Regions from separate parts of the Pantoea sp. USHLN298 genome, predicted to be linked through region 3. Evidence: predicted binding sites of a transcription regulator. Region 3 holds the regulator's gene; each other region holds the start of a gene.
The links. Region 3 encodes CRP, which controls carbon source genes, mostly activating them, when cyclic AMP is high. Its sites were predicted from a motif close to ATGTGANNNNNNTCACAT; they were not measured.

Region 1 (9,660 bases), on a different contig from region 3:
GCTGAAAAACGTGGCGCCATAGGCCAGCCCCGACCAGCGCGCAATGGCGGCGGGTTGCTGCACGCCAAGCTGCTGAACGTAGAGCGGCAAAAACGGCAGCAGCAGCGTCATCGCCACGATGGTACTGAATGAGCCCAGCACACAGACCCATAAGTTGCGCTTCCAGTGCTGAAATTCTGCTTTTTCTGCTGGCTGTTGCATAAAGATATCCCGTCATTGATCAGGGATACAGGCTAACCAGGCGCGCCGGATAACAACAGTGGCGGCACGATAGTTACTTTGTGGCGCTGACTGTTGCACTACAGCAACAATCACGGGCTAACCAGCGCGGCGATCAGCGTGTCGCATAATAAGCTGACTGGCGAAGCGGGCTGCAGCGTGTCGTGCAGCAGCAGATAGCTCTGTAGCCGATCCATCTGCCACTCCGGCAGCAGTTGCTGAATATCCCCACGGGCGACCGCTTCCTGCGCCATATAGGAGGGCAGATAGGCGATGCCGCTGCCCGCCAGCGCCGCGTTCAGCAGCGCCATGCTGTTATTGGCACGAAAACGGCTGCGGACATCCAGTGCCAGCCGCTGCTTGTCGCGGCGAAACGGCAGCGCGGCGGTATGCGCCGGCCCATGAAACAGCAGCAGGTCATGGCGCGGCAGCATCTCAGGATGATCGATAGCAGGCCGCTGCGCCAGATAACCCGGTGCCGCATACAGTCCCCACTCAATGTCGCTGATCACCCGAAAATGCCCCTGCTGCGGTGGCCGGGATCGAATCACGATGGCCACATCCACCTGCTCATCCAGCCGATCGTGGTTACGATCGGTCAGATCGAGGTCGACGTTAATGTGCAGATGGCGGCGCAGAAAGCGATTAAGCACCGGCACCACGCACTGACAGCCATAGGTCACCGGCGCCTGCAGACGTACGTTACCGGCCGGTTGCTGATGCAGTTGCTGGACAAAGGCATCGGCCCGTTGCACTTCTGCCAGCATCCGGACGCAATAGGGATAGTAAGCCTGACCGAGCTCGGTCAGCGCCAGTCGCCGGGTAGTGCGCTGCAACAGCCGGATGCCGAGCCGCAGCTCAAGACGGGAGATTTCGCGGCTGACGTGGGATTTAGACCAGCCGAGCGCCCGCGCCGCTTCACTGAAACTCTGGAGTTCCACCACCCGCGCAAACACCAGCATGGCGGTTAAATTAGCACTGTTTTCCATGCGTTACCGCTCCGATACCCTGAGGATTCTGGCATCAAACTAGCATGTTCGGGGCAGCTTACGGCGGCAGGTCAGTAAAAAAGAAGGGATGGGATCAGACAGCGGAGCCGTGCCTGCCGACCTTCCCGCGCGTTTCATCTGGCGGGAAGGCCATCAAAGGCATCAACTGGCCATGGCCAGCGGAAACAGTAACCGGTCCGGCTCGACCCGGCGCTGGCGGCGTAGCTGGCCTGGCGTCATCATAAAATAGTTTTTGAAGGTGCGGGTGTAGGCCTGCTGGGTGTCGAACCCGTAGTTCATGGCGACCTGCAATATCGCTTCATTGCTGCTCAGCAGCGTCAGCGCAGATTCGGTTAACCGGCGCTGTCGGATATATTCCGCCAGGGAAAATCCGGTATGCTGGCGAAACAGCCGTTGCAGATGCCAGCGGGAATAGCCAGAGCGACGCGCCACCTCATCCAGATGCAGATCGTGTCCTAAGTTGTTCTCAATCCAGTCCAGCAAACTCCGAATAAACTCGCGCTGATTCATGGGTTCCTCCTGATTTACGCTGATGTGCAGTGAACCCACTTTACCCGGTTAAATTTATCCCTTAATTAGCAGAAAATTAGCGCAGAATTAGCAACCGCCAGATTCCGGCCTGCGGCCCCCTTTATCGGTCAGATAACGGCAACAACCTGCCTGAATAATAAGCATTAAGTGATCCTGGCAATCCGGTAAAATAATTTGCGTTAAGTTACATCGGCGTCGATTTAACTCTTTTTCGATGCCTCCTGGCGGCCAGCATTTAAATAATTTGTGTTAAGTCACCGTCGAATCCGCCAGGCTAATTTGCGTTAAGTCACACCCGATTCGCCCCTATAATTCGTATTACCGCAAGGCGGCCAGACGTAGCCAACGCCGCTGTAGTACGAAGTATGACGGCGGAATGACGGCGGATAATTCTGACCTAACAATTGATGTATAAACTCTCTCCCATCTTTACGAAGGAGATCAGCCATGCGCGTGTTATTGGTTGAAGATGATGAAATGATCGGCGCGAACCTGCAGCAGGCTTTAGAGGGCGCGGGCTGGTCGGTGGACTGGGTACGCGATGGCGTTTATGCCCATAACGCCTGGAGCGAAGGCGGCTACAGCTGCGTGTTGCTGGATCTCGGCTTACCGCGTGATGACGGATTGCAGGTGCTGCGCCGGGCGCGCGGGCGCGGCGATTCTACGCCGGTGCTGATCCTGACTGCGCGCGATACGGTGGCGCAGCGGATACAGGGGCTCGACAGCGGCGCTGACGATTACCTGCTTAAACCTTTTGATCTGCAGGAAGTGCTGGCCCGGATGCGGGCGATTACCCGACGTCGCCACGGTGCGGCGGATTCGGTGCTGGGCAGCGGCGATGTGCAGCTGGATATGATGACGCGCGAAGTGCTCTATAAGGGCCAGCGCGAGCAGCTGACCGCGCGCGAATATGCCCTGCTTTATGCCTTGCTGGAGCGTCCCGGCGCGATTCTCTCGCGCGAGCAGCTGGAGAACCGTATTTACGGCTGGGGCGACGAAGTGAGCAGCAACGCGGTTGATGTGCTGATCCACGGGATGCGGCGCAAGCTGGATAACGACGCGATTCGCAATGTACGCGGGCTGGGCTGGCGGGTGCCGGCAATATGAAACCGTTCCCCTTTATGCGTTCGTTACGCAATAAATTACTCAGTACGCTGCTGATTATTCATCTGCTGATGATTGGCGGCGTCACCTGGTATTTTTTCAGCTGCTATGGCGACATGGTCGGCACCATGAAGGACGATCAGCTGTCGAAAATCGCCGATGCCTGGTCGACCAACAAGCAGATGCCGGCACTGATGCCGATGCTCATTCCGCCTGACAAGGCGAAGAGCGCTTTTGTGGTGCAGCTGTGGGATAACCAGGGCAGGCTGCGTGCCAGCTCGTGGCCGGAACTGCACGCACCGCTGCAAGCCCAGCGCGGTTACCGCGATGTCGATGTGGGCCATTGTGATGACTGCGAATGGCGTATCTACACCCGACCCGGTCAGCCAGGCAGTGAGATCAAGACCATTCAGGTGATGCACAACCTCAGCTACATGAAAGCGCTGATGGTCAAACGGGCGCTGTCGGCGATCATTCCGTTGATCCTGATGATGCCGCTGTCGCTGCTGGTGATCTGGCTGGTGGTGCGGAAGATCACCCGCGATCTGCAGGTCGCCTCGCGGCAGATCGCGGCGCAGGAGACGCATCATCCGCACAATGTCTCACCGGAAGGCTTGCCGGATGAGATCCTGCCGCTGGTTGCCGCGTATAACGCGTTGCTGAATAAGCTGCGCGAGGCCTGGTCATCCCAGCGGCAGTTCCTGGAAGATGCCGCTCACGAACTGCGAACCCCGGTCACCGCTGTCACGCTGCAGCTGGAGAATCTGCGTCAGCATATTCAGCCGGGCGAGGCCAGCCGGCAGTTCAGCCAGCTCGAAGCGGGCGTGAGGCGTACCCGTCACCTGGTGACCCAGTTGCTGAACGTCTCCCGTCAGGAAGATCAAAGCGTGGTGGCCAGCATTGAGCAGATTGAACTGGAAGATCTGCTGAAAGAGAGCATTGAGCAGTTGATGGTGGTGGCCGATAAACGCGGCATCGATATCGGCTTTAACGGCTCGACCCAGTATCGCCTGCAGGCCAGCCGCTCTGAACTGCGTAGCCTGTTCGACAACCTGATTGGTAACGCCATGTTGCATACGCCGGAAGGGAGCCTGGTGGATGTTCTGCTGCATCGGGTGGCGGGCAAGACGGTGGTGGATATTGTCGATAACGGACCGGGTATGCCGGAATCCTTTATTGAACGCGCCTTTGACCGTTTCACCCGCTCCCCTGACGTTAAAGCGCAGGGCAGCGGTCTGGGTTTATCGATTGTGCGCAGCGTTGCGCAGAAACATCAGATTCATGTCGCCCTTTCCAATTGCCTGACGCCACAGGGTGCAATTTGTGGTTTGCAGGTCCGCGTCACTTTTCCCTGATCCCGCACGTTTGATCGCGAACCAGACAACGTAAACGGTTGCCTGGTTCCGTTCGATCACCGCCATTATTGTGAAGCACGTCACATTTTCACTGAATTGTAATGCAACACTTTTTGACAAACGTGAGCAAAATCTATTTTCTATCGCTATGTTGCAGGCACGCTACGCGGGCTGGAAACTGGCTGTTATGTCCTGAATAACTCACTCCCCACCCCGGGATCGACTTCTCTCTGACTGCGCCTGCTGTGCAGCGGTCAAAAGCATGTGGTTAATGATAATGAAATTCAAAACGTTGATAGCAGGTGCCGTACTGGCATGTTCCTGGACGGGTGTTGCGCAAGCCGCTGATAGCGATCCGCAATATCTGTCCGACTGGTGGCATCAGAGCGTAAACGTGGTGGGCAGCTACCACACGCGCTTCGGGCCGCAGTTTAACAACGACGTTTATCTGGAATATGAAGCGTTTGCCAAAAAAGACTGGTTCGATTTCTACGGTTATCTCGATCTGACCAACTTCTTCGGCGCGGGTAACAGCAACGCCAACGGTATTTTTGACCACGGTTCGCCGATGTTTATGGAGATTGAACCGCGCTTCTCGATCGACAAACTGACCGGCACCAGTCTGGCCTTTGGTCCGTTCAAAGAGTGGTATTTCGCCAACAACTACATCTACGACATGGGCCGCAACAGCGATAACCGCCAGAATACCTGGTATATGGGTCTGGGCACCGATATCGATACTCACAGCGATGTGGGTCTGTCACTGAACGTCTATGCCAAATATCAGTGGGAAAACTACGGTGCGGCAAATGAAAACAGCTGGGATGGCTATCGCTTCAAGGTGAAATACTTTGTGCCGATCACCACGCTGTGGGGCGGTAACCTTGGCTATGTCGGCTTCACCAACTTTGACTGGGGTTCCGATCTCAACGAGAAAGGCGGTTCGTCGCGCACCAGCAACTCAATCGCCTCCAGCCATATTCTGTCGCTGGGTTACGATCACTGGCACTTCTCAGCCGTGGCGCGTTACTTCCACAATGGCGGTCAGTGGGCGGATGGGCAGGAGCTGAACTTCGGTAGCGGTCCGTTTGAAGTGAAATCGACCGGCTGGGGTTACTACCTGGTGGCGGGTTACAACTTCTGATGAGCAGGCGGCTGGCTGCAAGGCTGGCCGTGCTCAGGCGACCCTACAACGGCGCCGCTGTCACCGGCGCCGATCCCGCATCCTGCTTTATTCCTGCGGCTTCACCACGTTGATGCGCCACGGAATGCCGAACTGATCGATAAACATCGCAAATCCATTTGACCAGAACGTCTCCTGCCACGGGGTCGTCACTTTGCCGCCCACGGACAGTTTTTCAAACCAGGTTTTGCCCTGCTCTGCATCCGTGGTGGCGAGGCTGACCGCGTAACCGGCGTGATCCGAGGCCGGCGGCTTCTGCGTGTTACCGTCGCTCAGCATCAACTCTCCCTGACCGATACGCAGATGCGCGTGCATAATTTTTTCCGGCGGCTGCGGCGGCGCAGATTGATCGCCTACCTGCTCGCCCTGCTCTGGCATATCGCCAAAGGTCATTTTCTCCAGCAGTTTCCCGCCTGTGGCCTGCAGGTAAAACTCGATTGCCTCTTCACAGCGACCATAGAGAAACAGATATGGACAGACTTGCATCGTCACCTCCGATTGTGGGTTGAACTCACATTTACGCGAATACACCAAGTGTAGACGATGAGAGAACGCTACCCGTCAGCGCTGGCAATAACGACGAAATAACTGCGCCATATAACTGCTCATCGGCGTCAGCGCGGTATCCTTACGCTGAATCAGATAAAAGATCGCTTTCGGCAGCGGTTCGTCCAGCGACAGCGCCACCAGCGAGCGGCCGAGAATCGGATCGTCGATCACATCCACCGATAAAATACTGATGAAATCGCTTTGCGCCACCAGGCTGGTACAGGCCATAAAGGTTTCGCAGGTCACCACAATTTTGGGTGCCATGCCGCGCTCGTCAAACAGATCGTGCAGTAAGCGATAGTAGCTGCCCTTGGGCGTCGGCATGGTCCAGTCCGCCTGCTGCAACTCGGCCAGCGAGCGGGCCTTCTCCAGCGGATGGCCCTTGCGCACCACCACTTTGTACTCGCGCTCCATCATTCGCTCATACATCAGCTCCTGATCGAGATGACTTTGATCGTAGGTATTGATGGTGAAATCAAGCGCGCCCTGCCGCAACTCATGCACCATCGACACCAGTTGCCCTTCTACGATGCGCACCTTCACCAGCGGGTATTCACGGTGAAACTGGTTAATCACCTGCGGCATGATGGTGCGCGCCACGCTGCCGCCGACGCCGATGTTCACCTGCCCGCCGCCCAGCCCCAGCCGCTGCTGGATATCCTCCTGCGCCACCCGCAACTCCGCCAGCACCAGACTGGCATGTCGAAAAAAGTTATCACCGATATCGGTTAAGACCACGCCCTGCTGACGGCGGATAAACAACCGGGCACCGAGTTCACGCTCCAGTTCCTGAATCGCTTTGGTTAATGCCGGCTGCGAAAGCCCGGAAAGACGGCTTGCCGCCCGGATACTGCCCTGGCGTGCCACGTCAACAAAGGCGCGCAGCTGATGAAGTTTAAGGTTAGCAGTCATAGTTTTTGTGATAACCGTTGTTTATCAGTCACAAGATATTCGCATCTTATGCCGGCTAATACCATTGTGTAGATTCGAGGCAGTGCGTAAAAAACCAACAGTAAGGACAGTGCCGATGAATACCCTTTCCGACCTTATCAGCGCCCGGCTGGCGCAGCTCAAAAGCTGGCGCCGGGAGTTCCATCATTACGCGGAATCTGGCTGGCTGGAGTTCCGTACCGCCACGCGGGTCGCCGACGAGCTGCACAAGCTGGGTTATCACCTGCAACTGGGCCGTGAGGTGATCGACGCCGATGCGCGTATGGGCTTACCCAGCGAGACCGTGCTGCAGCAGCAGGAAGCCCGGGCACTGCAGCAGGGCGCGTTACCGCAGTGGATCAGCCACTTCTCCGGTGGGTTTTGCGGCATCGTTGCCACGCTGGAAACCGGTCGTCCCGGCCCGGTGATCGGCTTCCGGGTCGATATGGACGCGCTCGATCTCAATGAGAGTCAGGCGGAAGATCACCTGCCACAGCGTGAAGGCTTCGCCTCCTGCAATCCCGGCATGATGCACGCCTGCGGACACGACGGCCACACTACCATCGGCCTCGGCCTCGCCTCGGTGCTGATGGCGATGAAAGCTCAGCTGAGCGGCACGATTAAACTCATTTTCCAGCCCGCCGAAGAGGGGGTTCGCGGTGCCAGAGCGATGGTGGCGGCTGGCGTGGTGGATGATGTTGATCTGTTTACCGCTATCCATCTCGGCACCGGCGTGCCAGCGGGTGAGCTGGTGTGTGGCAGCGACAGTTTCCTCGCCACCACCAAACTCGACGTCAATTTCACCGGCGTCGGCGCGCATGCCGGTGGCCGACCGGAAGAGGGCCGCAATGCCCTGCTGGCGGCGGCTCAGGCAACGCTGGCGCTGCACGGTCTTACCCAGCACAGCGGCGGTGTGGCGCGTGTCAACGTTGGCGTACTGCAGGCCGGTACCGGACGTAACGTGGTGCCCGACTGTGCGCTGCTGAAAGTCGAAACCCGCGGCGTCACCAATCAGGTTAACGATGACATCTACCAGCAGGCGCTGCGGGTCATCGCTGGCGCGGCGGCGATGTATGGCGTTGAGCACCAGATCACGCTGATGGGGGCCGCCCGCAGCTGCACCCCAACCCAGCCGTGGGTCGATTTTATCCATCAGCAGGCAGAGGCGCTCGGCATCTTCGATTCGGTGGTCGATCGTAAGGCTCAGGCGGCCGGATCGGAAGATGCCACTTACATGATGGAGCGGGTGAAGCAACGCGGCGGTCAGGCTTCGTATGCCATCTTCGGCTGCGATCTGGCGGCGGGTCACCATAACGCGAAGTTCGACTTTGATGAGCAGGTGATGCCCGTGGCGATCGCGATGCTGGCAACCCTGGCGCTGAATCAGGCGCAGTTTGACGGAGGCCGATGATGGAAGCGTTCATTGCTGATTATATCGACCGTCATCAGGCGCGCTTCAGCGCACTCAGCGACGCCATCTGGGATACGCCGGAGACCCGCTTTGCCGAGACCCGCTCCTGCGCGCTGCTGGCCGATGCGCTGGCGGCGGAGGGCTTCACGGTAGAACGCGGCGTGGGCGGCCTGGATACCGCCTTTATTGCCAGCTTCGGCAGCGGTAAACCGGTGATTGCCATCCTTGGCGAGTTTGATGCGCTGGCGGGCCTGAGCCAGCAGGCGGGATGCGCCCGCCCGCAACCGCTGGAGGCCAACGGCAACGGTCACGGCTGCGGCCATAACCTGCTCGGTACCGCAGGCGTGGCGGCAGCCAGTGCGGTGAAAGCCTGGATGCAGCAACATCATACCGGCGGAACGGTGCGCTTTTACGGCTGTCCCGGTGAAGAAGGCGGCTCCGGCAAAACCTTTATGGTGCGCGAAGGGCTGTTTGATGATGTCGATGCCGCGGTGACCTGGCATCCCGAAGGCTTCAGCGGGATGTTTAATCTGCGCACGCTCGCCAATATCCAGGCGGCATTCAGCTTCAAAGGCGTCGCGGCACATGCCGCTAACTCACCGCACCTCGGTCGCAGCGCACTGGATGCGGTCACCCTGATGAACACCGGTGCCAATTTTCTGCGTGAGCACATCGTGCAGGAAGCACGGCTGCACTATGCGGTGACTAACAGCGGCGGCGTCTCGCCGAATGTGGTACAGGCCGACGCGGAAGTGCTCTACCTGATCCGCGCGCCGGAACTGCAGCAGGCGCAGGATATTTACCAGCGGGTGATCAATATCGCCCGCGGCGCGGCGCTGATGACCGACACCACCCTGACGGTGCGTTTTGACAAAGCCTGCTCTGACTACGTGCCCAATCGCGCGCTGGAAGCCGTGATGGAGCGTTATTTGCATCAGTTTGGTCTGCCCGATTACAGCGATGAGGAGCGAGCGTTCGCGGCAGAGATACGCGCCACCCTGACCGACGACGATCTGCGCAATGCGCGGCTCAACGCAGCCCGAACCGGCGGCGAAGCAGGCCAGGCCTGGGTTGAGCAACTGGGTGACCGGCTGTTTATGGATCAGGTAGCGCCTTATGCCGTGACGCGCGAGCTGCTGTATGGCTCAACGGATGTCGGGGATGTGAGCTGGGTGACGCCGACCGCGCAGTGCTTTGCGCCCTGCTTCACCTTCGGTACGCCGCTGCATACCTGGCAGCTGGTGGCGCAGGGTCGCACCAGCATCGCGCATAAGGGGATGTTTCTGGCTGGCAAAGTGATGGCCGCCACCGTCGTCACGCTGTTGCAGGATTCGGCGGCGCTGGCCCGCTGTCAGGCGGAGTTCGATC
Region 2 (9,660 bases), on a different contig from region 3:
TGCTGCAGGCGGGCATGACCTTTACCGTAGAACCGATGGTCAATGCGGGCGATTACCGCATCCGCACCATGAAAGATGGCTGGACGGTAAAAACCAAAGATCGCAGCTTGTCCGCGCAGTATGAGCATACTATTGTGGTGACGGAAAACGGCTGTGAGATCTTAACCCTGCGCAAAGATGACACCCTGCCTGCGGTGCTGGTTGCTGAAGGGTAATTCCCCCACTACAGAATCAAGCCGGCGCTATGCCGGCTTTTTTTTGGCTGAAGAAGAGAAGAGCTGCATGAGCGTGAGCCTGTCGGAAGAGGTACAAAACGGTCTGGTCGATTCCCCGGCCGAATGGGATGACGATCAGCTCACCCGCGACATCCTGAAACAGCGGCTGGAGCAGTTTCATCAGTACCTGTCCACCGCGTTCGACGCCGGTGAACCGGTCGAGCCGCTGATTGACGCCCGCACGCTATTTATCGATCGCCTGCTGCGTCGCCTGTGGCGCTTCTTCGGCTTTGACCCGATGAGTGATATCGCCCTGGTGGCCGTCGGCGGTTATGGCCGTGCCGAACTGCATCCGCTGTCGGACATCGACGTGCTGATCCTCAGCCGTCAGCCGCTGGATGACCAGGCGGCACAGCGCACCAGCGCGCTGCTGACCCTGATGTGGGATCTGAAGCTGGAAGTCGGCCACAGCGTGCGCACTCTGGAAGAGTGTCTGCTGGAAGGCTTATCGGATCTGACCGTTGCGACCAACCTGATTGAGTCACGGATGCTGACCGGTGATGTGGCGCTGTTTCTTGAACTGCAGAAAAACGTCTTCAGCGACGGATTCTGGCCCTCGTCATCCTTTTTCGCCGCCAAAATCGAAGAGCAGCAGGAGCGCCATAAACGCTATCACGGCACCAGCTATAACCTTGAGCCAGACATCAAAAGCAGCCCTGGCGGTCTGCGCGATATCCACACTCTGCAATGGGTGGCGCGCCGCCATTTTGGAGCCACCACGCTGGATGAGATGGTCGGCTTCGGTTTCCTCACCGAAGTGGAGCGCAGCGAGCTGAACGAGTGCCAGGAGTTTCTCTGGCGCATCCGCTTCGCCCTGCACCTCTCCCTGCCCCGCTACGACAACCGCCTGCTGTTCGATCGTCAGCTCAGCGTGGCGCAACGCCTCAACTATCAGGGCGAAGGCAACGAGCCGGTCGAGCGGATGATGAAAGATTTTTACCGGGTCACGCGGCGGATAGGTGAACTGAATCAGATGCTGCTGCAGCTGTTTGATGAAGCCATTCTGGCGCTGCCGACCAGTGAAAAGCCCTGCCCGATCGACGATGACTTTCAGCTGCGCGGCGACCTGATTGACCTGCGCGATGCCACCCTGTTTGAGCGTGAGCCGCAGGCGATTCTGCGCATGTTCTACGTTATGGTGCGCAACGACGCCATTAAAGGCATCTACTCCACCACGCTGCGTCATCTGCGCCATGCGCGCCGCAATCTGAAACAGCCGCTGTGTCAGATCCCGGAAGCGCGTCGCACCTTTATGTCTATTCTGCGTCATCCTGGCGCCGTCAGCCGGGCGCTGGTGCCGATGCATCGTCACAGTGTGTTATGGGCTTACACGCCGCTGTGGGGTCATATTGTCGGCCAGATGCAATTCGATCTGTTCCACGCCTATACCGTTGATGAGCACACCATTCGCGTCCTGCAGAAGCTGGAGAGTTTCGCCAGCGAAACGACCCGATCGCAGCACCCGCTGTGCGTTGAGCTCTGGCCGCGCCTGCCGCAGCAGGAGCTGTTGCTGATGGCTGCGCTGCTACATGACATCGCCAAAGGGCGCGGCGGCGATCACTCGATTCTCGGCGCCCAGGATGCGCTCGACTTCGCTGAAATGCACGGCCTGAACTCGCGTGAAACCCAGCTGGTCGCCTGGCTGGTGCGCCATCATCTGCTGATGTCAGTCACCGCGCAGCGCCGCGATATTCAGGACCCGACGGTGATCCAGCAGTTCGCCGAGGTGATGCAGAATGAAAACCGGCTGCGCTATCTGGTCTGCCTGACCGTGGCGGATATCTGCGCCACCAACGAAAGCCTGTGGAACAGCTGGAAGCAGAGCCTGTTGCGCGAACTGTTTTTCGCCACCGAGAAACAGCTGCGGCGCGGTATGGAGAACAGCCCGGACCTGCGCGAACGGGTGCGCCACCATCGTCTGCAGGCGCTGGCGCTGCTGCGGATGGACAATATCGATGAAGAGCGGTTGCACCAAATCTGGAACCGCTGCCGCGCCGACTATTTCCTGCGGCATACGCCGAATCAGATCGCCTGGCATGCCCGGCATCTGATGGGCCACGATCTGACAAAACCGCTGGTGCTGGTCAGCCCGCAGGCGACGCGCGGCGGCACCGAGATTTTTATCTGGAGTCCGGATCGACCGCACCTGTTTGCCGCCGTGGCGGGCGAGCTGGATCGCCGCAACCTCAGCGTGCACGATGCGCAAATCTTTACCAGCCGCGACGGCATGGCGATGGATACCTTTATTGTGCTGGAGCCCGATGGCAGTCCGCTGTCACCCGACCGCCATCCGATGATTATTCAGGCGCTGGAACAGGCGATTACCCAGTCAGACTGGGTGCCGCCGCGAACCCGTCGTCCGTCGGCCAAACTGAAGCACTTCAGCGTGGATACCGAAGTCAATTTCCTGCCAACCCACACCGACCGCCGCAGCTACCTGGAACTGGTGGCGCTCGATCAGCCCGGCCTGCTGGCGCGGGTCGGTGAAGTGTTTGCCGATCTCGGCGTCTCGCTGCACGGCGCGCGCATCAGCACCATCGGCGAGCGGGTCGAGGATTTGTTTATTCTCGCCAACAGTGAGCGCCAGGCGCTGAGTGAAGAAATGCGTAAAGCGTTGCAACAACGGTTGACAGAAGCCCTTAATCCAAACGATAAAGTGTGACCAAAGTCGATTTGTGAATCTTAAACTTTTTACTGGTGTCGGGGGATTGCCCGGCACTGCACATGACAGATCAGGAAAAAAATATGCAACAGTTACAGAGCGTTATTGAATCCGCCTTCGAACGTCGTGCTGATATCACCCCAGCCAGCGTCGACAACGAAACCCGTGATGCCATCAACCAGGTGATCTCTCTGCTGGACAGCGGTGCACTGCGCGTTTCCGAAAAGATCGACGGCGAGTGGGTAACGCATCAGTGGCTGAAGAAAGCGGTCCTGCTCTCTTTCCGCATCAACGACAACCAGGTAATGGAAGGCGCGGAAACCCGTTTCTACGACAAAGTACCCATGAAATTTGCTGGCTGGGATGAGACGCGTTTCAGAGAAGCGGGTTTCCGTGTCGTGCCACCTGCGGCGGTGCGTCAGGGTGCCTATATCGCCCGCAACACCGTGCTGATGCCTTCTTACGTCAACATTGGCGCCTTTGTGGATGAAGGCACCATGGTGGATACCTGGGCGACCGTGGGTTCCTGCGCGCAGATCGGTAAAAACGTTCATCTCTCTGGCGGCGTGGGTATCGGTGGCGTGCTGGAACCGCTGCAGGCAAACCCGACCATCATCGAAGATAACTGCTTCATTGGCGCACGCTCTGAAATCGTTGAAGGCGTCATCGTTGAAGAAGGTTCGGTGATCTCGATGGGCGTTTACATCGGCCAGAGCACCAAAATTTATGACCGCGAAACCGGTGAAGTGCATTATGGCCGCGTGCCGGCGGGCTCGGTGGTGGTTTCCGGTAACCTGCCCTCTAAAGATGGCAGCTACAGCCTCTACTGTGCCGTTATCGTCAAGAAAGTAGATGCGAAAACGCTTGGCAAAACAGGTATCAACGAACTGCTGCGTACCATCGACTAATGTCACTGACGGGCTGGAAACCGGCCCGTCATCTTTTCTTTACAGCCATTCCCAAATAACATGCTTCGCGCCGCGAATTAACTGGTGCGTTTAGTTTTTATTCAGGTCATAATCCGCGCCAGTTAAATCCCGTCGCGCAATGTTCATCCAGCTTATTTATGTCTACAGTTGTTTAACGTCATGAACACGACTGCGCGCTTCTCACTTTTTGATGGAAACAACGCTATGTATGACAATCTGAAAAGCTTAGGTATCAGTAATCCGGACGATATTGATCGCTACAGCCTGCGTCAGGAAGCCAATAACGATATTCTCAAGATCTACTTCCGCAAAGACAAAGGGGAGTTTTTCGCCAAAAGCGTAAAATTCAAATATCCGCGTCAGCGCAAAACCGTAGTAGCCGATCACGCCACGCAGGGCTACAAAGAAGTGCAGGAAATCAGTCCTAATCTGCGCTATGTGATCGACGAGCTGGACCAGATTTGCCAGCGCGACCAGGTTGAAGTGGACCTGAAACGCAAAATCCTTGATGACCTGCGTCATCTGGAAAGCGTGGTATCACACAAGATTACCGAAATTGAATCTGATCTGGAAAAGCTGACCCGCAGCGGTCGTTAATTCCCTGCCAGACCAGCGATGAAAAAGGCCAGCACTGCTGGCCTTTGCTTTTTCTGCCGCGCCGTTTCTCTCAGCCCTGCTCATCCAGCTGCAGTGCCACGTAGAGCAGCAGCCGATCGTCAAAATGGCTGAGATTCAGCCCGGTTAACTCCGAAATCCGGTTCAGTCGATATTCCAGCGTATTGCGGTGGATAAACAGCGCACGTGCAGTCGCACTCGGCTGCACATTATGCGTAAACCACGCAATCAGCGTCCGTCGCAGCAAGCCGTTGTTATCCATGCTCTTGAGCTTCGCCAGCGGCCGCGCCAGTTCATTGGCCTGCCAGCCGCCGCGCAGGCTGTCGAGCAGCACCGGCAGCACCAGATCCTGATAAAAATAGCTGCGCACGTCCGGCATCCGCTGTTTACCAACCATCATGGTGGTGCGGGCAGTTCGGTAAGAACGTGCAATGCTGCCAGGGCCGGTGAAGAAGTTCCCCAGCGCAATCCGCATCCGCAGATGACCACTCTCTTTCATCCGCTGCAACAGCTGCTCTACCCGTCGGCGGTGATCCTCCTGATCGTAACGTCCATGCCCGTTCAGGGCCGGTTTCAGCACCACCATTTCGGTTAGCGAAACAATGGCGATCAGATTGTCACGCTCCGGCGTGGTCAGCAGCGTTTGAAGCTGTTGCAGTTCTGACATGGCGCTATCCACACCGAGCTGGCCGCTATCGACCTCAACCACAGCGACCACCCGCGGCTGGTTAAGATCGATGCCGAGCCGCTGCGCCCATTCGGTTAGCTGGGGCGACAGGGTATCGCTGCGAATCAGGTTCAGCACCAGCTCTTCACGCAGGCGGCTGTCCTGCGCCAGCATATGCAGCAACCGCGCCTGCTCCAGCATCATCTCTGCCGTCATACAGACCAGTTCACCATAATGGCGCAGCGCCAGCGGCTCACCTGTCAGACCGATCACCCCGACAATATCGCCATCAATCCGCAACGGCAGGTTAATGCCCGGCCGTACCCCGTGCAGATGTTTCGCCACCGCTTCATCAATATCGACCACCCGTCCCTGAGAGAGCACCAGCAGCGCGCCTTCGTGCAATTCCCCAATCCGCTCGCGATCGCCGCTGCCGATAATCCGGCCACGCGCGTCCATCACGTTGACATTGCTGTCAATAATTTTCATGGTGCGCGCCACGATATCCTGCGCCAGCCGGGCATCAAGATGATAGGTAGCCATCCATTACTCCAGAAAAAGAGGGGGAGAGATAGAATACGCATGGAAGGCGGCCAGAACATTGTGCAACTGCACAGAGCCAGCCGGGCATTTAGCGAATTTGCGGTCAGCATCACATTCTGCCCGGTGACGGACAGAGGAAATAAAAAAGGCGGACCGAAGTCCGCCTGATAGCCTTGCGTTATCGCTTACTGCATCAGCAGGTAGATGCTGCTGTCGCCGCGCTTGACGTTCAGCGCCAGTACCGACGGTTTAGAATCAAGGATCTTACGCAGTTCGCCCAGATTGGTCACCGGCTGCTGGTTCACGCCCTGAATCACATCGCCCTTTTTCAGGCCGATACGCGCAGCAGCGCTGCCCGCTTTGACGTTATCCACGCGAACCCCTTTATCGCCGACTTCGCTGTTGCTGAGGTCCGCGCCTTCAATACCGGTGTAGATGGTGGCGGATTGCACTTTCGCCTGGCTGCTCTGCTGCAACTGAACCGAAACATCCACTGGCTTACCGTCACGCAGCAGGCCCAGCTTCAGGGTGGTGCCGATGGGCAGCGAACCCACTTCGGCACGCAGCGCCGCAAAGCTGGTCAGTGGTTTACCGTTCATTGACACCACCACATCGCCCGCTTTGATACCGGCTTTCGCCGCTGCCGAACCTGGCAGCACCTGACTGACAAAGGCACCGCGCTGCGCATCGACTTTCATCGCTTTCGCCAGCTCAGAGTTCAGCTCGGTACCCAGCACACCCAGCTCACCGCGCTTAACCTGACCAAACTCCACCATCTGCGCAGTCAGGTTTTTCACCATATTACTCGGGATGGCAAAGCCGATACCGATGTTGCCGCCATCCGGTGCCAGAATCGCCGTATTGATACCGATCAGCTCACCGTTAAGATTAACCAGCGCGCCGCCGGAGTTACCCCGGTTGATCGCCGCATCGGTCTGGATAAAGTTCTCGTAATTCTCCACGTTCAGGCCGCTGCGGCCCAGCGCGGAGACGATGCCCGAGGTCACGGTTTCACCCAGGCCATACGGGTTACCGATCGCCACGGTGTAGTCACCGACCCGCAGATTGTCAGAGTCGGCCATTTTCACTGCGGTGAGGTTTTTCGCATCCTGCAACTGAATCAGGGCAATATCGGAGCTTGGATCTTTGCCGATCACTTTCGCGTCATAGCGACGGCCATCGCTCAGCTGAACCTGAATTTTGGTGGCGTTATTCACCACATGGTTGTTGGTGACCACATAGCCTTTTTCAGCGTTGATCACCACACCCGATCCCAGCGCACGGAATTTTTCCTGCTGCGTATTCGGGCCAGGCGCGCCGCCCTCAGCACCGCCGCCGCTCTGGCACATCGGTGAACTCTGGAACGGTGAGCCATCCTGGCAGAAAGGCGAATTATCGCCAAAGAACTGCTGGAACTGCTGCGGCATACGCGGCGTTTTTACCGTGGTGGTGCCTTCTACACTAATACTGACCACTGAAGGCATCACCTTCTCCAGCATCGGTGCCAGACTTGGCAGTTGCTGACTATCAGAAGAGGCGGTTTGCGCAGCGGAAACGGTCACGGGCGCCAGTGCCATACTCAGGCTCAGGGCCAGCGCACTTAACATTAAGCTCTTTTTTTTCATTTTTTGGTTTCTCTTGAGGATAACTGTCCAGACCATTGCTGTGGTCGATGAGTGAGATAATTGTTTTAGCGCGAAGTTCCTTTTAAAGTTTCAACCAAAGGTAAAAATTTATTCCCGACCTTTACAATTGACGATTATTCGACGGCCATTAAACGCCGGTACTCATCCCAGGCGTAGAGATCGGTCATCCCGCTAATATAATCCTGAATCAGGCGAAAACGATAATAACGTTCCCACAACAGCCGCTCATATTTATGCTCTACCACCAGCGTACGCATTTTATGCAGATAGGCTTTACGGTGTTTGCCGGAGAGTTTATGGAACAGCCGGGTCTCTATCGGGTGCTGCCGCAAAAAGTCCTCGTTTATCAGGGTAGTAAAGGCTTCGTAATTGAGACGCATCAGCGGTTGATAAATTTCCAGCAACCCCTTGATCACCCGATAGCCCTGTAATTCCAGCTGTTCTACTTCGGAATGATTAAATACCTGCTGGCGCGCTACCGTTTTGAATAACTGCAGCAGACGGCCCTCTTCGCCATCATCTTCCAGCAGCGCATGATTGAAGTGACCGTCGAATATCGCGGGCAGATTATCTACAAAACGCTTCACGGCATAGGTCACTAACACACTCTGAACATTTACGCGTAATGACATAAAAAATTGATCGCTGCGGCTGCGGCGTTTTTTACTGCAGGCTTCACGCCAGGCTTCGCCAATGGTGCGGCTGAATGCGTCATTATTTTTAACCGGACCCCAGGCTTTATTGAGAAATTCATACAAACTCTCAACATTAAATATATCTTTTTCTACAGCGTCGTCCAAATCGGCAATACAATAGGAGATGTCATCGGCCGCTTCCATTATATAGGTCAGCGGAAAACGGTGATGTTCGGCCATATTGGTCGCGGCGCGCAGGTCGCTAATATAGTCCTGCTCGGAAAGATAAAAGCCTGGCTTCTTCATTAATACGCTAAATTCAGCGGGCTTCTCGCCCTGCCACCAGGCTGGCGCGGTATATTTGAGAATGCAGGCCACCTGCGAATAGCTGAGGTTGAGTTGCAACAGGCTATGGACCATCCGTATCGCCTGTGCATTGCCTTCGAAATGACACAAGTCCTGACGGATCATCGCATTTAACTGGTCGAAGGCGCGGCGTTGCGTGTCGCCTTCCACGCCCGCCACCAGCGGATCGACCAGCTCAGCGGGAAGATTATCTTCAAACCAGTCGTTGATCGCCGCCTCGCCGAAATGACCAAACGGCGGATTACCCACGTCATGCAGCAGGCACGCCATCTCGATCAGGCTTTCAAATGCGCCTTCCAGCTCGTCCAGCCCATACTGCGCCAGCCCGCCCTGCATTTTCAGGGTCTGCAGGATCTCCTTGGTGATGTAGCGACCGGTCTGCTGCACTTCCAGCGAGTGGGTCAGCCGTGAGCGCACCGCGGCGTTACGCTCCAGCGGAAAGACCTGGGTTTTCTGCTGCAACCGGCGGATGGCCGCGGAATTAATGATCCGTCCGCGGTCGCTCTCAAAGTGGCGGGTAATGTAATATTCCCCCTCCGGATCTTTTCGACTGGTATAAGGGCGTGAGAAGCTGATCTTCTTCCTGAAATTGATCGCTGACATTGATTACCCCTTATTTTTTCGTGAATTAATCCCCTGTTAGCCATGCTAGACTATGCCCTAAATTTCGACCTTTTACATTAGCGGGACTCACTATGAAAGCAGGCATTATTGGTGCGATGGAGCAGGAAGTTACCCTGCTGCGCGACAAAATCGAAAACCGTCAAACTTTATCGCTGGCTGGCTGTGAAATTTATACCGGCATCCTGAACGGCGTTGAGGTTGCACTGCTGAAATCGGGCATTGGTAAAACCTCCGCCGCGCTGGGTACCACCCTGCTGCTGCAGCTGTGTAAGCCAGACGTGGTGATCAATACCGGTTCTGCCGGTGGCTTAGCCTCTTCGCTGAGCGTGGGCGATATCGTGGTATCGGAAGAAGTGCGTTATCACGATGCTGATGTCACCGCCTTTGGTTATGAGCCAGGCCAGATGGCCGGCTGCCCGGCAGCCTTTGTCGCCGACAGTGGTCTGATTGCCGCCGCCGAAGCCTGCATTCAGCAGCTCGATCTCAATGCGGTACGTGGCCTGGTGGTCAGCGGTGACGCCTTTATCAACGGTGCCGGGCCGCTGGAACGCATTCGTCAGCAGTTCCCGCAGGCGATCGCCGTAGAAATGGAAGCCGCGGCCATCGGTCACGTCTGTCACCAGTTCCAGGTGCCTTTTGTGGTGGTTCGCGCTATCTCTGACGTCGCTGACCAGGCTTCGCATCTGAGCTTTGATGAG
Region 3 (9,660 bases):
GCGCATTCAGATGAGCGATGCGTAGCATGGGCGTCTCCTTAAGGTTTGGCTAACGGCTCAACAAAGCGAGAGGTGACATAACTGCTGTAATCGTTATCCGCCTGCGGCACTCTGCCCTGCGCTTTCAGAAACTGCGCCGTGTCGACAATCGCCTTGTTGACCGGCTTGCCCAGTTGCTCAACCTGCTGTTGCGCCGTCAGGTAGGTGTTGCCTTTCACCAGGCCTGGCACCTGTGCTTCCGGTACGCCGCTCAGGCGTGACAGTTTGCTGAGGTTATCGGGCTGCTTCAGCCAGCTGTCAGGATTGTCGAGATAGGCTTGCTGAGCCGCCAGCGCGCTGCGGGCAAACGCAGTAACGATCTCCGGATGCTGCTGAGCAAAGTCTTTGCGCACCACCCAGACGTCGAGGGTTGGCGATCCCCAGCTACCCACCTGCGCCGAATCGGTTAACACCTTGCCGTTTTTCTCCAGTTCATTGACGGCAGGCGCCCAGACATAGGCACCATCAATGTCGCCGCGCTGCCAGGCGGCAATAATGGCGGGCGGTTGCAGATTGACCAGCTGCACCTGCGACGGCTTGATACCCCAGTGTTTCAGCGCTGCCAGCAGGCTGTAATGGGTGGTTGAAATGAACGGCACTGCGATGCGCTTACCAATCAGATCCTGCGGCGTGGCGATGCTCTTTTTCACCACCAGCGCCTCAGAGTTACCGAGCTGGGAAGCAAGCAGAAATGCTTCGATCGGCAGCTTCTGCGCCGCGGCTACGGCCAGCGGGCTGGAGCCAATATTACCAATCTGCACGTCGCCGGATGCCAGCGCCCGCAGTACGCCAGCGCCGCTGTCAAACTTGCGCCAGTCGACGCTGGCCCCACTCTCGCTGGCGAAACGGTTGTCAGCCTGCGCCACTTTGGCTGGCTCGGCTGACGTCTGATACGCCACGGTGACATTGACCGCATCTGCCCGGAAGGCCAGCAGCGCCAGCGCTGCGGCTAATAACGTTAAACGTGCTGTGACTGCCATGATTATTACCCCACCCTTTTTATGATGGCAGCAGTGTCTCTGGCGGGAATAGTTTCACCAAGGAATTAAAAATTATCCCTAATAGAAATAAGTTCTTAGATCACTATCTGCATAACAAAGTCAAAAAGCGCAAATGCTGAAAAACAGCCGAAGCTCAAAAAATGTCAGGCGCTCACATTCGGCCTGTGTTATTGATATGCGTTCCTGTTTATTGTCTGCAAAGGTCTTTGTGTTCGATGTCGATTGAGAAAGTCGCTCAGCTGGCTGGCGTCTCTAAAGCCACGGTGTCGCGGGTTCTCAACGCCCATCCCGGCGTCAAACCCGATACGCGTGAGAAAGTGCTGTCGGCTATCGCCGCCTGTGACTACCAGCCCAATTTATTAGCCCGGCAACTGCGCACCGCGCAAAGTCACATGTTGCTGGTGTTGATTTCCGATATCACCAACCCATTCTGCTCGCGCGTGGTACAGGGGATTGAGGCCGAAGCAGAGCTGCACGGCTATCACATCCTGCTCTGCCACTCTGCGTCGCAACTCCAGCGCGAAGCCGCCTACCTTACGCTGCTGACCGGCAAAGTGGTGGATGGCGTCATCACGATGGATGCGGCCTCAGGATTGCAGGATCTCCAGAACATCATCGCGGGCGCGCCCTGGGTGCAGTGCTCGGAGTTTGATCCCGCCATTCCGGCTTCCTCCGTCACCATTGATCATCTTGCTGCGGCGCGCGATACCGTGCACTACCTGGCCGGCAAAGGCCGCAAACGCATCGGGCTGGTTAACGGGGATATGCGCTATCTCTATTCACATCACCGTGAACAGGGTTACCGTCAGGCGATAAGTGCGCTGGGACTTGAGTGGTCTGGTGTCGCCTACGCCAGCGATATCTCCACCGAAGCGGGCAGCCAGGCTTTGCAGCAGTTACTCGCGCTGCCGCAGCCGCCGGATGCGGTATTTGCAGTGTCAGATGTGCTGGCGGTAGGCGTGATTCATGCGGCGCTGGAGGCGGGACTGCGGGTGCCGGAAGATCTGGCGGTGGTCGGTTTTGACGGCATTCCATTTACCCGCAGCCTGAACCCGCCGCTGACCACCATCGAACAACCGATGTATCAGCTCGGGGCGCGAAGCGTGCAGCTGCTGTTGCAGAAAATTCGTCAGCCGCACGCGCCGGTGATCCGCGAGGTATTGCCCTGGAGGCGCGTCGAACGCGCCTCCAGTTAACTCAGTGCCAGATGAGCAGAACGCAGGCCGCCGTCAGCAGCCCCATTGAAATATTGAAGATTTTCCAGGCGCGGCGGCTGCGTAAGATACGGCCAATCATCGCGCCGAAGCCCATCCAGATCAGCCCGGACACCAGATTGACGATAAACATGCCGAGACTGATCGCCATCACCGATTGACGATAGGCGTCGCCAGCCAGACTAAAGCTGGCGACCGCGCCCAGTGCCATCAGCCAGGCTTTGGGATTAATCAGCTGCAGTAAGCCACCCTGCCAGAACGGCATCGGTTTAACCGGCACCTGATCGGTATCCAGTTTTTCATAGCTGGCGGTGGCAATTTTCCAGGCCAGCCACAGCAGGTAGAGGCTACCGGCGATTTTCAGCACCAGATGCAGCGAGGGATAGAGCAGAATCAGCCCGCCGACGCCAAACGCCACCATCAGCAGCATCACCTGCATGCCGATCATGATGCCAATCATCAGGGGAAGCGTACGCAGAAAGCCAAAATTGGCACCGCCTGCGGTAAGTAACATATTATTAGGGCCTGGCGTGATCGCGGCGACCCAAAGGAATCCTAACATCGACAAGAAAAGACTGAGTTCCATAGCAATCGGGTGCTCCTCACCCCCAGCAAGCAAAAAACCTATCGAAGCTAACAGTGTGATATGGATCAGACAAGCTTTTACCGAATGAAATTCACCGGACCCGACACCGATCAATTTATCCCGTTAGCGGGTCTGCGCAATGCCCATCTGCAAACGGTGTTGCCCCGTCTGTTGCGGCGGCAGATCAACGTCGATCCGCACTGGCAGCGTCTCGATCTGCCCGATGGCGATTTTGTCGATCTCGCCTGGAGTGAAGATCCGCAGCGGGCGCTGCATAAACCCCGGGTAGTGCTGTTTCACGGGCTGGAAGGCAGCTTCCACAGCCCCTATATCCACGGGCTGATGGCGATCTGCCGCGCGCGTGGCTGGCTGGCGGTGGTGATGCATTTCCGCGGCTGCAGCGGCGAACCTAACCGGCAGAACCGCATCTATCACTCCGGCGAAACCGAAGATGCGCGCTATTTCCTGCACTGGCTGCAATCCCGCTGGGGCCGGGTTCCGACCGTCGCGGTGGGCTTTTCACTGGGCGGCAATATGCTGGGTTGTCTGCTGGGCCAGCAGGGGTCGGATGCGCCGGTTGATGCCGGCGTCATTGTCTCTGCGCCGCTGATGCTGGAACCGTGCAGCATCAGACTGGAGCGCGGTTTCTCGCGCTTTTATCAATACTACCTGCTGGCCCAGCTAAAGAAGAATGCGCGGCGCAAACTGCACGCCTGGCCAGAAACGTTGCCGGTCAATCTGGCGCAACTGAAAGCGTTGCGGCGTCTGCGTGACTTCGATGATGCGATCACCGCTCGCGCCCACGGTTTTATCGATGCCGCTGATTACTATCGGCGTGCCAGCGCCCTGCCCTGGCTGAAACAGGTCGCTAAGCCGCTGCTGATCATTCATGCCAAAGATGACCCGTTCATGAGTGATGAGGTGATACCGCACAGCAGCCAATTATCTGCCACTATTACTTATCAGCTGACCCCACACGGCGGTCACGTTGGCTTTGTCGGCGGGACATTGCGCCAGCCCGAAATGTGGCTTGAACAGCGCATACCCCAATGGATGACCCCTTTTCTGGATACCTGACGTTGTGATTATTCCCTGGCAACAGGTCTCACCTGAGACCCTCGAAAATCTGATTGAAACCTTCGTGCTGCGTGAAGGCACCGACTACGGCGAGCAGGAGCGCAGCCTGAACGAAAAAGTGGCTGACGTCCGCCGCCAGCTGGAAACCGGTGAAGTGGTGCTGGTGTGGTCGGAGCTGCATGAATCGGTCAATATTATGCCGCGCAAAGAATTTCGCGGCTGATGCGCCGATCGGCAATTCATGGTAACAATGCCCATGGCCCGACCTCACAGGGAGCTTTTTTATGTCTGCACGCCATCCGATAATTGCCGTCACCGGTTCCAGCGGCGCGGGAACCACCACCACCAGCCTCGCGTTCCGTAAAATCTTTCAGCAGCTCGATCTGCACGCTGCCGAACTGGAAGGCGACAGTTTTCACCGCTTCACCCGGCCGGAAATGGATATGGCGATCCGCAAAGCGCGCGATCTGGGCCGTCATGTCAGTTACTTCGGTCCGGAAGCCAATGACTTTGGCCTGCTGGAGCAGAGCTTTAAACAGTATGGGCTCAACGGTGAGGGCCAGTCGCGTAAATACCTGCATACCTATGACGAAGCCGTTCCGTGGAATCAGGTGCCGGGCACCTTTACGCCGTGGCAACCGCTGCCGCAAAACACCGATATTCTGTTTTACGAAGGACTGCACGGCGGCGTGGTGACCGCCCAGCATAACGTGGCTGAGCATGTCGATTTACTGGTCGGCGTGGTACCGATTGTCAACCTGGAGTGGATTCAGAAGCTGGTGCGTGACACCAGCGAACGCGGCCATTCGCGGGAAGCGGTGATGGACTCGGTGGTGCGCTCGATGGAAGATTACATCAACTTCATTACGCCGCAGTTCTCGCGCACTCACCTTAACTTCCAGCGCGTGCCGACGGTGGATACCTCGAACCCGTTTGCCGCCCGTGCTATTCCGTCACTGGATGAGAGTTTCGTGGTGATCCACTTCCAGGCGCTGGACGATATCGACTTCCCTTACCTGCTGGCGATGCTGCAGGGATCGTTTATCTCGCACATTAATACGCTGGTGGTGCCGGGCGGAAAGATGGGGCTGGCGATGGAGTTGATCATGGGACCACTGGTGAAGCGACTGGTGGAAGGCAAGCGAATAGAATAAGAGGCCGCAGAGCGGCCCCCGCAGAGATCAGCGTTCGATCACTTCATAGCTGTGGGTAATGGTGACGCCTTTGCCCAGCATGATGGCAACCGAGCAATATTTTTCTGCAGAAAGATCCACCGCGCGTGAGACCGCTTTATCCTGGAGCGCTTTGCCGCTAACGATAAAGTGCAGGTTGATGTGCGTAAAGATTCGCGGCGCCTCTTCACGACGTTCTGAGGTCAGTTTCACTTCACAATCAGCCACATCGTTGCGGCCTTTTTGCAGAATTGAAACCACGTCGATGGCGCTACATCCGCCCGCCGCCATCAGCACCATCTCCATTGGGCTGGGCGCTTTATCACCCGAATTGCCATCCATTAATACCTGATGGCCGGACGACGACTCACCGAGGAATGTCAGCCCTTCTACCCATTTCACTCTTGCCTGCATGATTTTCGCTCCAGAATATGCGGTTTTGCCGTCAGAGTACGCTTTCGCCTGGTAAACAGCAATCCAGAGAAATCCGCTGTTAGCTGAAGCGAGACAACAGAAGACAGTCGGCAAAAGCTGTGCTACAAACAGTGCTGAAAATATTTTTCGTCACCCGATGGCGAAGCCGGGAAGAATGATGCGCACTGCGCCGAATGCAGCCCGAATAATTTCCTGTAAGGGAAACGCTTGAAGCTTTCATCGCCTGACAGGGAAAACTGCCCCCTGTATTTTGGGCACGATTACAACAGAGGATAATAGCGAATGGTTCTCGGCAAACCGCAAACAGACCCTACACTCGAATGGTTCCTGTCCCATTGCCATATTCACAAGTATCCATCCAAAAGTACGCTGATTCACCAAGGTGAAAAAGCAGAAACGCTTTACTACATCGTGAAAGGTTCCGTCGCGGTTCTGATTAAAGATGAAGAAGGCAAAGAGATGATTCTTTCTTACCTGAATCAGGGCGATTTTATTGGCGAGCTTGGCCTGTTCGAAGAAGGTCAGGAGCGCAGCGCCTGGGTACGTGCGAAAACCGCGTGCGAAGTGGCGGAGATTTCCTACAAGAAATTCCGTCAGCTGATCCAGGTTAACCCCGATATCCTGATGCGACTCTCGTCGCAGATGGCGCGTCGCCTGCAGGTTACGTCTGAAAAAGTGGGTAACCTCGCTTTCCTCGACGTCACCGGACGCATTGCTCAGACTCTGCTTAACCTGGCGAAGCAGCCAGACGCCATGACGCATCCCGACGGCATGCAAATTAAAATTACTCGTCAGGAAATTGGCCAAATCGTTGGTTGCTCACGTGAAACCGTGGGCCGTATTTTGAAGATGCTGGAAGATCAGAACCTGATCTCCGCACACGGCAAAACCATCGTCGTTTACGGCACCCGCTAATTCCTGTCACCCACGGCGTGATGGCAACATCGCGCCGTTATTGTTTGTGTTGGGCCGATGTGGCGTCGAATTATTTACCATCCTGAAGTCAATTATGCCTTGCGGCAAACGCTGGTGCTCTGTCTGCCAGTGGCGCTGGGCTGGCTGGCTGGCGACCTGCAAAAAGGTCTGCTGTTCTCGTTAGTCCCCGCCTGTTGCAATATCGCCGGTCTGGATACCCCGCATAAACGTTTCTTCAAACGCCTGATTGTTGGCGGCAGCCTGTTTGCGCTCGGCAGTTTTCTGATTCAGTGGCTGACGCTGCACGCGATTCCTTTGCCGCTGATTCTGTTCGCGATGCCGCTGCTGCTGGGCGTCACCGGTGAAATTAGCCCGTTGCACGGCCGTCTGTTGCCGGGCTCGCTGATCGCCGCCATCTTCACGCTGAGTCTGATTGGCCGTATGCCGATCTACGTACCGCCGCTGCTCTATATCGGCGGCACGCTGTGGTACGGGCTGTTTAACTGGTTCTGGTTCTGGCTGTGGAAAGAGCAGCCGATGCGCGAAAGCCTGAGCCTGATCTACCGTGAGCTGGCCAACTATTGCGACGCCAAATATACCCTGCTGACCCAGCTGACCGATCCGGAAAAGGCCCTGCCGCCGCTGCTGGCGCGTCAGCAAAAAGTGGTCGATCTGATCACCACCTGTTACCAGCAGATGCACATGCTGTCTGCCAGTCGGGATCACAGCCATAAGCGGCTGACCCGTGCTTTTCAGGTGGCGCTGGATCTGCAGGAACATATCTCGGTCAGCCTGCATCAGCCGGAAGAGGTGCAGAAACTGGTGGAGCAGAGCCATGCGGAAGCGGTGATCCGCTGGAATGCCCAGACCATCTCGGCCCGCTTACGGGTGCTGGCGGATAACATTCTCTATCACCAGTTGCCCGATCGGTTTGGCATGGAGAAGCAGCTCGGCGCGCTGGAAAAAATTGCCCGCCAGCATCCTGATAATCCGGTGGGAAATTTCTGTCTTTATCACTTTAACCGCATCGCGCGGGTGCTGCGTACGCAAAAGCCGCTCTATCAGCGTGACCTGATGGCCGATCGCCAGCGCCGTCTGCCGCTGCTGCCGGCGCTGCGCAGTTATCTTTCCTGGCGTTCGTCTGCACTGCGCACCGCCGGTCGTTTTGCCGTGATGCTGATGCTGGGCAGTGCGCTGGCGCTGTTTTTCAATATTCCGAAGCCCTACTGGATTCTGATGACCATTATGTTCGTCAGCCAGAACGGCTATAGCGCCACCCGGGTTCGTATTCAGCACCGGGCGCTGGGCACTTTTGTCGGACTGGTGATTGCCGCCGCCACCTTACGTCTCGCGGTACCGGAGTCGCTGGTGCTGATGATCATGCTGGTGATCACTTTTATCAGCTACCGCTTTACCCGCCAGTTTTACGGCTGGTCGATGATTGGCTTCACGGTGACGGCGGTCTACTCGCTGCAACTGCTGTCGCTGAATGGCGCGCAGTTCCTGCTGCCGCGCCTGATGGATACCCTGATGGGCTGCCTGATCGCCTTCGGCGGGATGCTGTGGCTCTGGCCGCAGTGGCAGAGCGGCTTGCTGCGACAGAACGCCCATGACGCGCTGGAAACTTACCAGGATGCGCTGCGGCTGCTGCTGGGCGCGGAACAGTCGCCGGAGAAGCTCGCTTATCAGCGGGTACGGGTTAATCAGGCGCACAATGCGCTGTTTAACTCCCTGAACCAGGCGATGCAGGAACCGGCTTTTAACGCCCAGTATCTCAAGGATATGCGGCTGTGGGTCACCCATAGCCAGTTCATTGTTGAGCACATCAATGCGATGACGATACTGGCGCGGGAACATACCATGCTGACCGCCACGCTGGCGGAGCGCTATCTGCAGTCGTGCGAAATTGCGCTGCAACGTTGCCAGCAGCGGCTGGAATATGATGGTGCCAGTTCGCAGGTCAATCTGCTGGATGAGCTGGAAAATATTAATGAAGGGCCGGTGACGGTGCTGGAGCAGCATGTGCGCCGCATTCTGGATCATCTGAGCGTGATGCACACCATTTCATCGCTGGCGTGGAGCCAGCGACCACAGCATGGCCGCTGGCTGATCAGACGGTTACGCAAAAACTAAATCAGCCGGCGATCACCTTGCTGACGGCGGTCGCAAAGCGGCGCATACCCTCTTCGATATCGGCGGGCTCGATGATCAGTGAAGGCGCGAAACGCATCACGTCGGTGCCAGCCACCAGCACCATCACGCCTTCCGCGGCGGCGGCATTCAGAATGTCACGCGCCTTGCCGGCGTGTTGCGGCTTCAGCGCCGCGCCAATCAGCAGGCCTTTACCACGAATGTCGCTGAACAGATCGTATTTTGCATCTATCGCCTGCAGCGCGCTGACAAACTGCTGACGCCGGAGATCAACGCCTTCCAGCACCTCAGGGGTATTGATAATATCCAGCGCCGTTTCCGCAATGGCGCAGGCCAGCGGATTGCCGCCATAGGTCGTGCCGTGCACGCCGGGTGCCATAGTCGAGGCGATCTCGTTAGTGGTCAGCATGGCGCTGACCGGAAAACCGCCGCCCAGCGCTTTGGCAGAGGTCAGAATATCGGGCTGCACACCGTAATGCTCATAGGCAAACAGCTTGCCGCTGCGTCCCATGCCGCTCTGCACTTCATCCAGCACCAGCAGCGCCTGATGCTGATCGCACAGGTCACGCAGCCCCTGCATAAATTCCTGCGTGGCGGGCACGACGCCGCCCTCGCCCTGAATCGGCTCAACCACGATAGCGCAGGTGTGATCGTCGATAACCGCTTTCACCGCATCCAGGTCATTAAAGGGAACATGGACGATATCGGCCGGTTTAGGACCGAATCCATCAGAATATTTTGGCTGCCCGCCGACCGTCACGGTAAACAGCGTCCGGCCATGAAAGGCGTTGTGGAAGGCGATGATCTTGCTCTTGAACGGGCTGTGACGTTTGCAGGCGTAATAGCGCGCCAGTTTAAACGCCGCTTCATTCGCTTCGGCACCGGAGTTGGCGAAAAACACCCGATCGGCAAAGGTGGCGCTGATGAGCTTACTGGCGAGACGCAGCGCCGGTTCGTTGGTGAAGACGTTGCTGGTATGCCACAGGGTTTCGCCCTGGCTTTTCAGCGTCTCTACCAGCGCAGGATGGCAATGGCCGAGCGCAGTCACCGCGATGCCGCCAGAAAAGTCG

Region 1: the regulator CRP is predicted to act here: its motif matches at 4,288-4,305, upstream of WFK59_RS13160 (nucleoside-specific channel-forming protein Tsx).
Region 2: the regulator CRP is predicted to act here: its motif matches at 5,789-5,806, upstream of WFK59_RS11260 (CdaR family transcriptional regulator).

Annotation. Positions count from the first base shown of each region.
Region 1 covers NZ_JBBCRO010000004.1:474,858-484,517, forward strand. The annotation lists gene WFK59_RS13135 (MFS transporter) at 1-201, opposite strand, end outside; gene WFK59_RS13140 (LysR family transcriptional regulator) at 312-1,208, opposite strand; gene WFK59_RS13145 (helix-turn-helix domain-containing protein) at 1,371-1,739, opposite strand; gene WFK59_RS13150 (response regulator) at 2,208-2,867, shown strand; gene WFK59_RS13155 (sensor histidine kinase) at 2,864-4,219, shown strand; gene WFK59_RS13160 (nucleoside-specific channel-forming protein Tsx) at 4,497-5,363, shown strand; gene yjdN (VOC family metalloprotein YjdN) at 5,451-5,888, opposite strand; gene WFK59_RS13170 (LysR family transcriptional regulator) at 5,964-6,863, opposite strand; gene WFK59_RS13175 (amidohydrolase) at 6,979-8,292, shown strand; gene WFK59_RS13180 (M20 family metallopeptidase) at 8,289-9,660, shown strand, end outside.
Region 2 covers NZ_JBBCRO010000004.1:33,049-42,708, forward strand. The annotation lists gene map (type I methionyl aminopeptidase) at 1-215, shown strand, start outside; gene glnD (bifunctional uridylyltransferase/uridylyl-removing protein GlnD) at 283-2,937, shown strand; gene dapD (2,3,4,5-tetrahydropyridine-2,6-dicarboxylate N-succinyltransferase) at 3,021-3,845, shown strand; gene WFK59_RS11255 (DUF3461 family protein) at 4,071-4,463, shown strand; gene WFK59_RS11260 (CdaR family transcriptional regulator) at 4,534-5,691, opposite strand; gene degP (serine endoprotease DegP) at 5,877-7,316, opposite strand; gene dgt (dGTPase) at 7,451-8,941, opposite strand; gene mtnN (5'-methylthioadenosine/S-adenosylhomocysteine nucleosidase) at 9,034-9,660, shown strand, end outside.
Region 3 covers NZ_JBBCRO010000007.1:44,040-53,699, forward strand. The annotation lists gene tauB (taurine ABC transporter ATP-binding subunit) at 1-28, opposite strand, end outside; gene tauA (taurine ABC transporter substrate-binding protein) at 39-1,019, opposite strand; gene WFK59_RS18190 (LacI family DNA-binding transcriptional regulator) at 1,256-2,236, shown strand; gene WFK59_RS18195 (LysE family translocator) at 2,238-2,840, opposite strand; gene WFK59_RS18200 (hydrolase) at 2,901-3,917, shown strand; gene WFK59_RS18205 (YheU family protein) at 3,922-4,140, shown strand; gene WFK59_RS18210 (phosphoribulokinase) at 4,202-5,071, shown strand; gene WFK59_RS18215 (OsmC family protein) at 5,099-5,503, opposite strand; gene crp (cAMP-activated global transcriptional regulator CRP) at 5,807-6,439, shown strand; gene WFK59_RS18225 (YccS/YhfK family putative transporter) at 6,497-8,572, shown strand; gene argD (bifunctional acetylornithine/succinyldiaminopimelate transaminase) at 8,574-9,660, opposite strand, start outside.